Linked DNA regions of Prochlorococcus marinus str. GP2. The protein of the gene in region 2 binds, or shares a complex with, the protein of the main gene of each other region. Links are inferred from orthologs where the notes say so. Each region holds a gene or a part of one and is shown on either strand. Other genes may lie near its edges.

Region 1 (4,753 bases), 130 kb from region 2 along the record:
AAGGAGTCTTTTCATGAAAATTTGAAATAGATAATTGACCATCACCTGATAATCCAATAACAAGAAATCCATTTTTTTTCATTTCATCCAATGCCCTATTTAAATTAACAACTCTACAAACTGGCAAGTGCTCTATAGCCCCTGCTGCAACCTTGGCAACTGTTCCTGTTAATCCAGCGGATCTTCTTTGAGGAATAATAATACCCTTACAATTAAATGCTTCTGCTGATCTTATAATTGCTCCAACATTGTGTGGATCGGTTATTCCGTCTAAGGCAAGAATAATAGGATTAGCAGATTTATTCTTAGATGAATTGATTAATTTTTCTAATGATACTGTTTTAGAACATGCCAACTGCAAGGCAATGCCTTGATGTGTAGCGCCTAAAGTCAATTGCGAAAGTCTGTTCCATGAAACCTCTTCAATCAAGACTCCTTTTGATTTAAGGTCTTTAAGTAAAATATAGAATTTTTCTGAAGAAAAAATTTCAGATGTGCACCAAATCCTATTAATTGCCCTTTTACTCACAAGTGTCTCAAAAACTGAATGTTTTCCCCATATCCAATCATCAAAATTTTTTTTATTCGCTTGTTCTTGATAAATATCTCGGGTATTTCTAGATACTTCTATATTAGATTTATTAAATGGTTTTCTTGTTTTAAATGATGAAAAGTTACTATTCTTTTTCTCACCTTCATCAAAATTCGCATTTCCTCTATTTTTAGAAACATTACTAAAAAATTGATTATTTTTAGATGTACTCGTATTTTTAGGAAAAAAATTAGAATTAAAACTTTTTTTGTTTTGTTTAATATTATTCTTAGAATTATTATTTTTAGATGAATTTTTCATGATTTCATATTTACTTCAAGATACTCAAAAAGAATTGATAGTCTTTTGGGATCTTTAAGAAATAGCCAACCAATGAGGGTTTCAAAACCAGTTGCCCTTGAGTATACGGCAGGATCCGTGGACTTTGGGCATCTTTTTGATTTGTTTCTAGCACGTCTAATTAAATCAATTTCATTGGCACTTAATAAATGTTCAATTTCTGCTAATGATTTTGATTGAGTATTAGCTTTTACCTCTTGTACAACTGATAAATGAAGATCTTTTGATTTCAAAGGAAAATGTACATACCTTAATCTTTGATGAAGTTCCCAAACTGAATCTCCAAGCCAAGCAAGTTGTATAACACCTATTTCTTCAGGAGATCCATATGGGTCTAAATTTTGAATCCAATAATTCAATTTTTCAAATAATTTAATGCATCTTCAAGACTAGATTTTAAATTAAGAAAGTCTCCCAAACGCACAAGTTTAATAGTTTGAGCTACTCTAGAATTACCAACAACTGAAAAACCTAATTTTAATTTTTTACATTCTTTAGCTGTCTGAACAAGAGCTCCAAGACCTGAAGAATCTAGAAAATCAATTTTTGTAAGGTCAATAACAAAGGGAAACTCATTTTTTAAATTATTAGTAACAAAAGTCTTAAATTGTTTTTCTGAAAAGGCATCTAGTTGGCCTTTAAAAGTAAAAACAATGATATTTGTTTTTATATCTAGGTTTCCTCTTAATGAAACCGTTAGCTTCTGGAAATCTTCTATGATTTAAACCTCCCGAAAATTAATATATCAAATGTAATTATCAAATCAAAATAAACCAATATGTCAACATCTATCTAACATTTGAGAAACAAATTTTTTAAATAAATAATCTGAATCATGCGGACCAGGTCCCGCTTCTGGATGATATTGGACACTAAATATTGGCTTATTAATGACCTCTAATCCTGCAACTGTAGTATCGTTAAGATTGTAGTGAGTTATTTTGACTATGTCCTTTGGAAGAGAATTAGGGTCAATTGCAAAACCATGATTCTGACTAGTTATCTCGATTTGATTATTCTGTCCACAAGGATGATTTAATCCACGATGTCCGAAAGGGAGTTTATAAGTTGAACCGCCTAATGCTAATCCAAATATTTGATGACCCAAACATATACCAAACATAGGTATTTCTCCATACTCAATAAGTGATTTTGCTAAATCTATACCTTCAGTAACAGATGAAGGATCCCCTGGGCCATTTGAGAAGAATATACCATCAGGCTTATTAGATAGAACTTCGCTTAAAGAAGATCGGGAAGGTAAAACTAAAATTTCACAACCATGAGAGACTAACCTATTTAAAATTGATTTTTTTATACCAAAATCAATCGCAACAACTTTTAATTTATTAGTCTTATCCGAATATTTTTTTCTAACATCAAAATCCGTTTCTGTCGTATTTTGCCAAAAATATTGTTGGCTTGTTGAAACTATTTTTGATAAATTTGAACCCTCCATTTTTGGCGTTTCACAGATTATCTTTAAACAGCTATCAAGAGTTTTGTCTTCAGAGGTAATAACTCCATTCATCGAGCCATTGGATCTTAAAATTTTAACGAGAGCCCTAGTATCAATTCCATAAAGACCAACTATATTTTTTTCAACTAACCATTGATTAAAATTCTTTTGAGATCTCCAATTACTATTATTTGTTGAATAATTTCTAACAATTATACCTCTAACATTAATACTTGATTCTGAATCTTCATGATTAATCCCAGTATTTCCAATTTCTGGATAAGTGAAAGTTAATATTTGTCCGTAATAACTTGGATCAGTAATAACCTCCTGATATCCAGTCATGCCAGTATTAAAGACTATTTCGCCAACTGCACTACCGGGAGCTCCAAATGAATATCCAGGGAAAATAATACCATTACTTAAAACTAATTTTGCATTTTTCTTATAGGTATTAATCATCAATTTTTAATTAATCTGTGGATAAATAATTTTTTAATTGCAAAAATTTTTTCCATGGATTTCCTTTATTGATTGTAAGTAAGGCTTTATTAAAGCCTTCATGTAAATCATCCTCAATTCCAGCAGCCCAAAGAACTAATGAAGCATTCAAAGCAACGACATGCTTATGTGATTTTTGCCCAGAACCATCTAAAACAGACTTTAGAATATCTTCGTTTGTGTCACGATTGGAGACAACAAGTTTATCATTTGAAAAATTTTCATAATTAAAATCTGAAATATTTATTTTTGAAAATCGCAATTTACCATTTTCAACAAACACAAGTTTGTTATCTCCTTGAAGTGAAGCTTCATCAAGGCCCCCTGAACCATGAACTACTATCACTCTATTCATCCCCATTTTTAATAGTGCGCTTCCCATAGGTTCCAAAAGATCTTCAGAAGCAACACCTAATACTTGCGCATTAGGCCTTAAAGGGTTAACTAATGGACCAAGTTGATTAAATACAGTTCTTATTCCAAGATCTTTTCTTAATGGAGCAAGTTTTATTAAAGATTTATGCCAAACAGGTGCAAACAAAAAAGTTATTCCAATTTCATTAACAGCAGAAATAACTTTTTCTAATGAAGAATTTAGATTTAAACCAAGATTCAATAAAACATCAGCTGAACCAACTTTTCCACTCGCACTTTTATTTCCATGTTTTGCAATTTTTACACCACATGATGAAGCTACAAATGCCACTGCAGTAGAAATATTAAATGTATTAGCGCCATCACCTCCAGTTCCACAAGTATCTACCAAATACAAATTTGGTCTTGCGACGGGCAAGTCACAAACATTTAAAAGTTCCTCAGCCATAGAAGATAATTCTAATCCTGTACAACCTTTGGCTCTCAAAGCACTCAAAAAGGCACCTGTTTGTACAGCAGAAATTTCATCATTTAGCCACCTTTGCATTAACAACCTTGAGGTTGAATTATCAAGGTTACCCCCTTCTAATAAAATATTTAGGATTTTTGCGTTCGATAGGTCAGAAGACATTTATTTTTTAAGAAAAAAAGGTTAAAAATTTCAATTTGAAGTATCAAAACCTGAACCAATTAAATCTTTATTTGTATTTGAGGGCCTAAAGCTTTTTGACCAAATATATTTCGTTTTAGAAAAAAGATCATTTTTAGAAATTTTCCAAAATTTTAAAATTTTTTCAATATCATTTTTAATTTCAATTTCACCGGGGAAATTAGCATAACGATTAATTAATCTAGCTATATTAATAAAGTCATAATCTTCTGGTTTTTCTTTAGTTATTAGAGAATCTATGATATTTTTGTCTATTGCATGTAAAGGATGAGTTTGTTCGTTACTCATAGATAAAAACTGAATCACTATAAAATTAGCTCACATATTTAAAAATGAAACATTATCTTAATCATATTGGAAAAATTAAATGAAAAATTTAAAATTTAAAGTTATATCAAAATACCTTAAACCTTACAAAAAAGAATTTTTTATAGGAGCTCTAGCTCTACTGATAGTTAATATTTTAAGCGTTGTAATCCCTTTAGAAGTAAAAAATATAATAGACCAATTACAAAAAGGTTTCTCTTCTGAATTTGTAATTTCTAAATCTTTTCTTTTAATTTTTTTAGCAACTTGTATGGGTTTAATAAGATTATTTTCAAGGCAAATTGTATTCGGAATAGGTAGAAAGGTTGAGGTAAATCTTCGACAGAAACTTTTCGATCATTTGCTTATTCAAGATCCAGAATGGATACAAAAAAAAGGAAGTGGAGACATTATTAGTAGAGCTACAAGCGATGTTGAAAATATAAGAAGACTTCTTGGCTTTACAGTTTTAAGTTTATGCAACATTGTTTTAGCTTACTCATTCACTATCCCCTCGATGTTTGCAATAAACAAAACACTAACAATTTCA
Region 2 (5,728 bases):
CTTAAAATAGGTTTTACCTCAATTGAGGCAATAAGTGATTCTTTTTCCTTTAAAACTAATGGCTTTATCCATACTTGACCGTCATACCAACCTGATTCTTCATACTCAACTTTTTCAGAGGTTAATCTTTTAAATATGTGATTCCATCCTAAATATAATCTTATGGAAATCAGAAGAGGTATTGATAAACTGCTAAAAAAACTTATCAGTATGTATTTAAAAATTGATTTTTCGAAATATATACTTCCTGAAGAAATAACGAGAAAAATAACAAAAGCACCTAACCAAAATTTTATCAATACAAAAATAAGTGACTTTTTGGTCTTTGGCCATGAAAAAATGATTGATTTTGATAATTCAATGAATTCATTTGTGGGTTGTTGTTCCTTAGGGACAGGGCATTTAGAATCGCTCATGATGTGATAATTATGGAAATGTAAGATCGTCTCCATTACTCCAAAATGATTCAAGATCGTAAAATTTTCTTATTTCTGGTTGGAAAATATTCACAATTAAATCACCATAGTCTAGTAAAGCCCATTTAGCCTCGCTAACCCCTTCTTTTCTTATTGGTTCAATTTTGGCTTTCTCTCTCAACTCCCCCTCTACAGAGTTAGTTATAGATCTAACTTGTACATCAGATAATCCCTCTGCTATTAATATCCATTCGCTAATAAACGAAACTTTATCAATTTTTATTAGCTTAATATCTCTAGCTTTTTTTTCATCACAAGCTTTGGCTGCCATATAAACCAAACTTTTATTGTCCATATACATTTTCACTTGAGACAGATTTTTCTGAACCTTCTTGCTGAGATAATTCTGATCTTGCTTTTTCTGCACTTTTTCTTAAGGCATCTAATCTATCTTCAAAGAAACTTCTTTTTTTCTTTTTTCTAGTGTTCTCAATTAACTCCTTTAAAGCTCCTCCGAGGCTTTTATAAGCATTTGGGATGCTATAACCAAATCTACAAGCTAGGTCTATTGCTCTTTCGTCAGCAAGAATAGCGTCTTGAAGTCTTTTTTCAGAATTATTCTTTATATATAGCCTATATCCTGCAAAACTCGATAATCCAAGAGCTAGTAATAGAAGTAATCCATCTTGTACCCATAGCTCCCCTATTGCTCCTCCAAGACCTATTGCAAGAGCAGCCATTTCCCAGCCATCTCTGGGTATTGTGTCATTTTGAATTTTCCCTACTTCATGCCAAAATAATAAATTTCTGTGGTCAATAGCAAAATTATCCCATTTTTCTAAATCTATTTGTATTTCTACTTCGTCACGACCGATTTCCTCGAGGGTTATTAAGGGTGGATCTATAGCTGCAGCAGCTTCAACAAATACCCAACTTTCATTTTCTGGAGGCAACAAACTTTTAAGTCGCTGAAGTTCGCTCATAAAAAATTAATTTCTTTCAATACTATAGAAACAAATGTTGCTTTTCAAGTAACTTGATTAACATCTGATGATTTATAAGTAGCATGAAATAAATGAAGTTTTAATTATGCCTCAAAGAGGTGATCTTAAAAAAATTCTTATTCTAGGTTCTGGCCCGATTGTTATTGGACAAGCTTGCGAATTTGATTACTCTGGTACTCAAGCCTGCAAAGCTTTAAGAAAAGCTGGATATGAAATTATCTTAATAAATTCAAATCCCGCATCGATAATGACTGATCCTGAGATAGCAAGCAAAACATATATTGAACCATTAACTCCTGAAATTGTTTCTCAGATTATTTTAAGGGAGAAACCTGATGCAATTCTTCCCACCATGGGAGGTCAAACTGCTTTGAATCTTGTGGTTAAATTATCAGAGTTAGATTTTTTAAATAAAAATAATGTTGAATTAATTGGTGCTGATTTAAAAGCTATTAATAAAGCCGAAGATAGAAAATTGTTTAAAGAATCTATGGAAAAAATAAATGTAAATGTGTGCCCATCTGGTATTGCGTCTGATTTAACTGAAGCAAAAAATGTATTAAAAAAAATTAATTCTTATCCTTTAATAATAAGGCCTGCATTTACCTTGGGTGGAGTAGGAGGTGGAATTGCATATAACCTTGAAGAATTTGACGAATTGTGTAAAACAGGATTAGAGGAAAGTCCTAGTAATCAGATATTAATTGAAAAATCACTTATTGGATGGAAAGAGTTTGAATTAGAAGTTATGAGAGACAATGCAGACAACGTTGTAATTGTTTGTAGTATTGAGAACTTAGATCCAATGGGTGTTCATACTGGAGATTCTATTACTGTAGCGCCTGCACAGACACTAACTGATAAGGAATATCAGAGATTGAGGGACCTGGCATTGAAAATTATTAGAGAGGTAGGTGTTGAAACTGGGGGCAGCAATATTCAATTTGCAATTAATCCAATTAATGGAGAAGTAATTGTCATCGAAATGAATCCTCGTGTAAGTAGATCCTCTGCTTTAGCAAGTAAAGCAACTGGATTCCCAATAGCTAAGATTGCAGCTTTATTATCTGTTGGCTATACACTTGATGAGATTATTAATGACATTACAAAAAAAACACCCGCATGTTTCGAACCGTCAATTGATTACGTCGTTACTAAAGTGCCTAGGTTTGCTTTTGAAAAGTTTAAAGGCTCTTCAAATACCTTAAGTACATCTATGAAATCTGTAGGGGAGTCTATGGCTATAGGTCGTTCTTTTGAAGAATCATTTCAGAAAGCCTTAAGGTCCTTAGAAGAAGGTATCTCTGGATGGGAATGTGATTCACTAGATCTAATTAAAAACGAAAATGACTTAAAGAATAGTTTAAGAAACCCAACATCTGAGAGAATTCTCATAGTTAAAAAAGCAATGGAGCTTGGAAAAACTAACTCTTATATTCAAGAAGTTACGAATATAGATTTATGGTTTATTGAAAAATTACGAAATATCTTAAATTTTGAAATTGAATTTTTGAAGGATAAAGAACTTTATAATTTAGATAGAGATTTGATGCTACATGCTAAACAATTAGGCTTTTCAGATCAACAGATTGCAAAGTTGACTAATTCTGAGTTTTTTGAAGTAAGAAAATATAGAAAAGATTTGCAAATCATTCCCACTTATAAAACTGTTGATACTTGTTCAGCTGAGTTTTCATCTTCAACTCCTTATCATTATTCAACTTACGAGGACTATTTTATTAATTTAAATTCTCAAGTTTTTGAAAGCGAGATTTCAGAAAATTTTAAATCAAAAAAAATTATGATTCTTGGTGGTGGCCCAAACAGAATTGGTCAGGGAATAGAATTTGATTACTGTTGTTGTCATGCTTCATATCAAGCTTCCACAAATGGTTATAAAACAATAATGGTTAATAGTAACCCCGAAACCGTATCAACGGACTACGATACAAGTGATATCTTATATTTTGAGCCTGTAACTTTAGAGGATGTATTAAATATAATAGAAACTGAAAATCCTCATGGTTTGATTGTTCAATTTGGAGGTCAAACTCCTCTGAAATTATCAATGCCTTTATTTGAGTGGCTTAAATCTAATGATGGACTAAGAACTGGATCAAAAATTCTCGGTACCTCGCCAATCTCAATTGATTTAGCAGAAGATAGAGAGGAATTCACAAAAATACTTGAAGAATTAAATATTAGGCAACCTTTAAACGGATTAGCTAGTAATGAAAATGAGGCACAAAATGTAGCAAAAAATATAGGGTTTCCTTTGGTTGTAAGACCTTCTTATGTATTAGGTGGAAGAGCAATGGAAATTGTTAAGAATGAGAATGAATTATCGAGATATATATCTGAGGCATCCAGAGTATCTCCTGATCGTCCAATTCTTCTTGATCAATATTTGAATAATGCTATTGAAATAGATGTTGATGCTTTATGTGATTCAGAAGGTTCGGTTGTAATTGCTGGTCTAATGGAGCATGTTGAACCTGCAGGAATTCATTCTGGAGACTCGGCCTGCTGTTTGCCATCCATATCTCTTTCAAGATCGACATTAGATACAGTTAGAAAGTGGACTAAATTAATCGCAAAAAGACTAAATGTTGTTGGTTTAATTAATTTACAATTCGCAGTTACCAATTTAGATAATGATGAAAACAAAGTTTTTATACTAGAAGCAAATCCAAGAGCTTCCAGAACTGTCCCGTTTGTTTCAAAAGCTATAGGTAAACCAGTTGCTAAATTAGCTACTCAGTTAATGCAGGGTTTTACATTAGAGAATATTAATTTTACAGAAGAATTTACTCCAAAATATCAGGCAGTAAAAGAAGCTGTTCTACCATTCAAAAGATTTCCTGGATCTGATACACTACTCGGTCCTGAAATGCGATCCACTGGAGAAGTAATGGGTTTAGCAAAAGATTTCGGAATCGCTTATGCTAAATCAGAATTAGCGGCCGGTAATGGTGTTCCTTGTGAGGGCGTTGCTTTTTTGTCTACAAATGATTTAGATAAAAAAAATCTTGATGAAATTGCCAAGGAATTGTTGATTTTAGGATTTAAATTAGTCGCAACAAAAGGTACTGCAAAATATTTATTTGATTTAGGTATTCAAGTTGAGGAAGTTCTAAAAGTACATGAAGGCAGACCAAATATAGAGGATTTAATTCGTTCGGGACTTATTCAATTAATAATTAATACTCCAGTTGGTTCACAGGCTCTTCATGATGACGCATATTTGAGAAGAGCTGCTTTAGAATATAATATCCCAACTTTTACAACGATTCCTGGAGCAAAGGCAGCCTTAAAAGCAATTAAATCTCTTCGAAGTAATAATATTGATATTTACTCACTACAAGAAATCCATAAATAATAAAACTTTACTCTAAGTTTTTTAGTTTTTCTCTTAATTCATTTGCTAAAGAGTTTCGACTAATCGATAGTAATTTCAAAGTGTCTTCATGCATTTTCATTTGAGTTTCTGCTATTTGTAAACCTCTGATTGATTCTTTGATATCTTTAGAGAGTTCATTTATCAAATATTTCTTTCCTTCAAAGGTTAAAACTGGGTTAGTAGAATCGTTAGTCTCTGAATTCATGAATTTAATTTTTAATAAACAAGATAAAATTAAATTCTCTTTATCAATTGTTTTTCACATAATTCTTTATAAATTCCTTTCTTATTTATTAGATCATAGTGTTTCCCAGCTTCAACTATTTTACCCTTATCAAAGACAACTATTTTATCTGCTTCTTGAGTTGTCGCCAATCTATGAGCAATTACAACAACAGTTCTACCCTTCATAGCTCTATTAAGCCCTTCTTGAACTTCTGATTCGGATTCTGCATCTAATGCACTTGTAGCTTCATCTAATAGAAGAATGGATGGGTTTCCTAAAATTGCTCTTGCAATTGCTATCCTTTGGATCTGACCGCCTGATAAATTCGATCCCCTTTCCGTGATTTTAGTTTCATATTTATCAGGAAGATTTTGAATAAAGTAGTGAGCATTTGCTTTTTTTGCGGCCTCCATAACTTCTTCTTTTGTAAATTTTCTACCCATTTTTATTACATCAATTATTTTTCCTGAAAATAAAAAAGGCTGTTGTTGTACAAGTGCAATATTATTTCTTATGTCTTTGGTATTTAATGATTTTAAATTCTTATTATCTATAAAAATATCTCCAATACTTGGTTTTATAAATTTTAACATTAGTGCCATCATTGTACTTTTCCCAGCACCTGAAGCTCCAACGAAAGCTGTAACTTCTCCTTTTTTAATTTCTAAATTTATATTTTTAA

The links.
Region 1: the proteins of carB (region 2) and carA are in contact, whole or in part, in a solved structure (PDB 1KEE), measured with the Escherichia coli proteins. The link is inferred for Prochlorococcus marinus str. GP2 from one-to-one orthologs.

Annotation. Positions count from the first base shown.
Region 1 is NZ_JNAH01000004.1:157,453-162,205, reverse strand. What follows is about bases 744-3,570. They hold carA (glutamine-hydrolyzing carbamoyl-phosphate synthase small subunit), read right to left. Parts: upstream 2,814-3,570; coding sequence 1,674-2,813; downstream 744-1,673. Other genes in these bases: trpD (anthranilate phosphoribosyltransferase), read right to left, coding at 2,824-3,570; EU91_RS09035 (STAS domain-containing protein), read right to left, coding at 1,248-1,547; EU91_RS04480 (Mini-ribonuclease 3), read right to left, coding at 850-1,251; rlmB (23S rRNA (guanosine(2251)-2'-O)-methyltransferase RlmB), read right to left, coding at 744-853. In the rest of the region: more of rlmB, read right to left, coding at 1-743; more of trpD, read right to left, coding at 3,571-3,858; EU91_RS04495 (DUF3288 family protein), read right to left, coding at 3,889-4,185; EU91_RS04500 (ABC transporter ATP-binding protein), read left to right, coding at 4,265-4,753. UniProt on the Escherichia coli protein: Small subunit of the glutamine-dependent carbamoyl phosphate synthetase (CPSase).
Region 2 is NZ_JNAH01000004.1:283,289-289,016, reverse strand. What follows is about bases 1,198-4,999. They hold carB (carbamoyl-phosphate synthase large subunit), read left to right. Parts: upstream 1,198-1,505; coding sequence 1,506-4,799; downstream 4,800-4,999. Other genes in these bases: EU91_RS03915 (DUF6447 family protein), read right to left, coding at 4,807-4,999; EU91_RS03905 (DUF3318 domain-containing protein), read right to left, coding at 1,198-1,399. Outside these bases: EU91_RS03895 (CGLD27 family protein), read right to left, coding at 1-416; rsfS (ribosome silencing factor), read right to left, coding at 427-771; more of EU91_RS03905, read right to left, coding at 761-1,197; more of EU91_RS03915, read right to left, coding at 5,000-5,025; EU91_RS03920 (ABC transporter ATP-binding protein), read right to left, coding at 5,055-5,728. UniProt on the Escherichia coli protein: Large subunit of the glutamine-dependent carbamoyl phosphate synthetase (CPSase).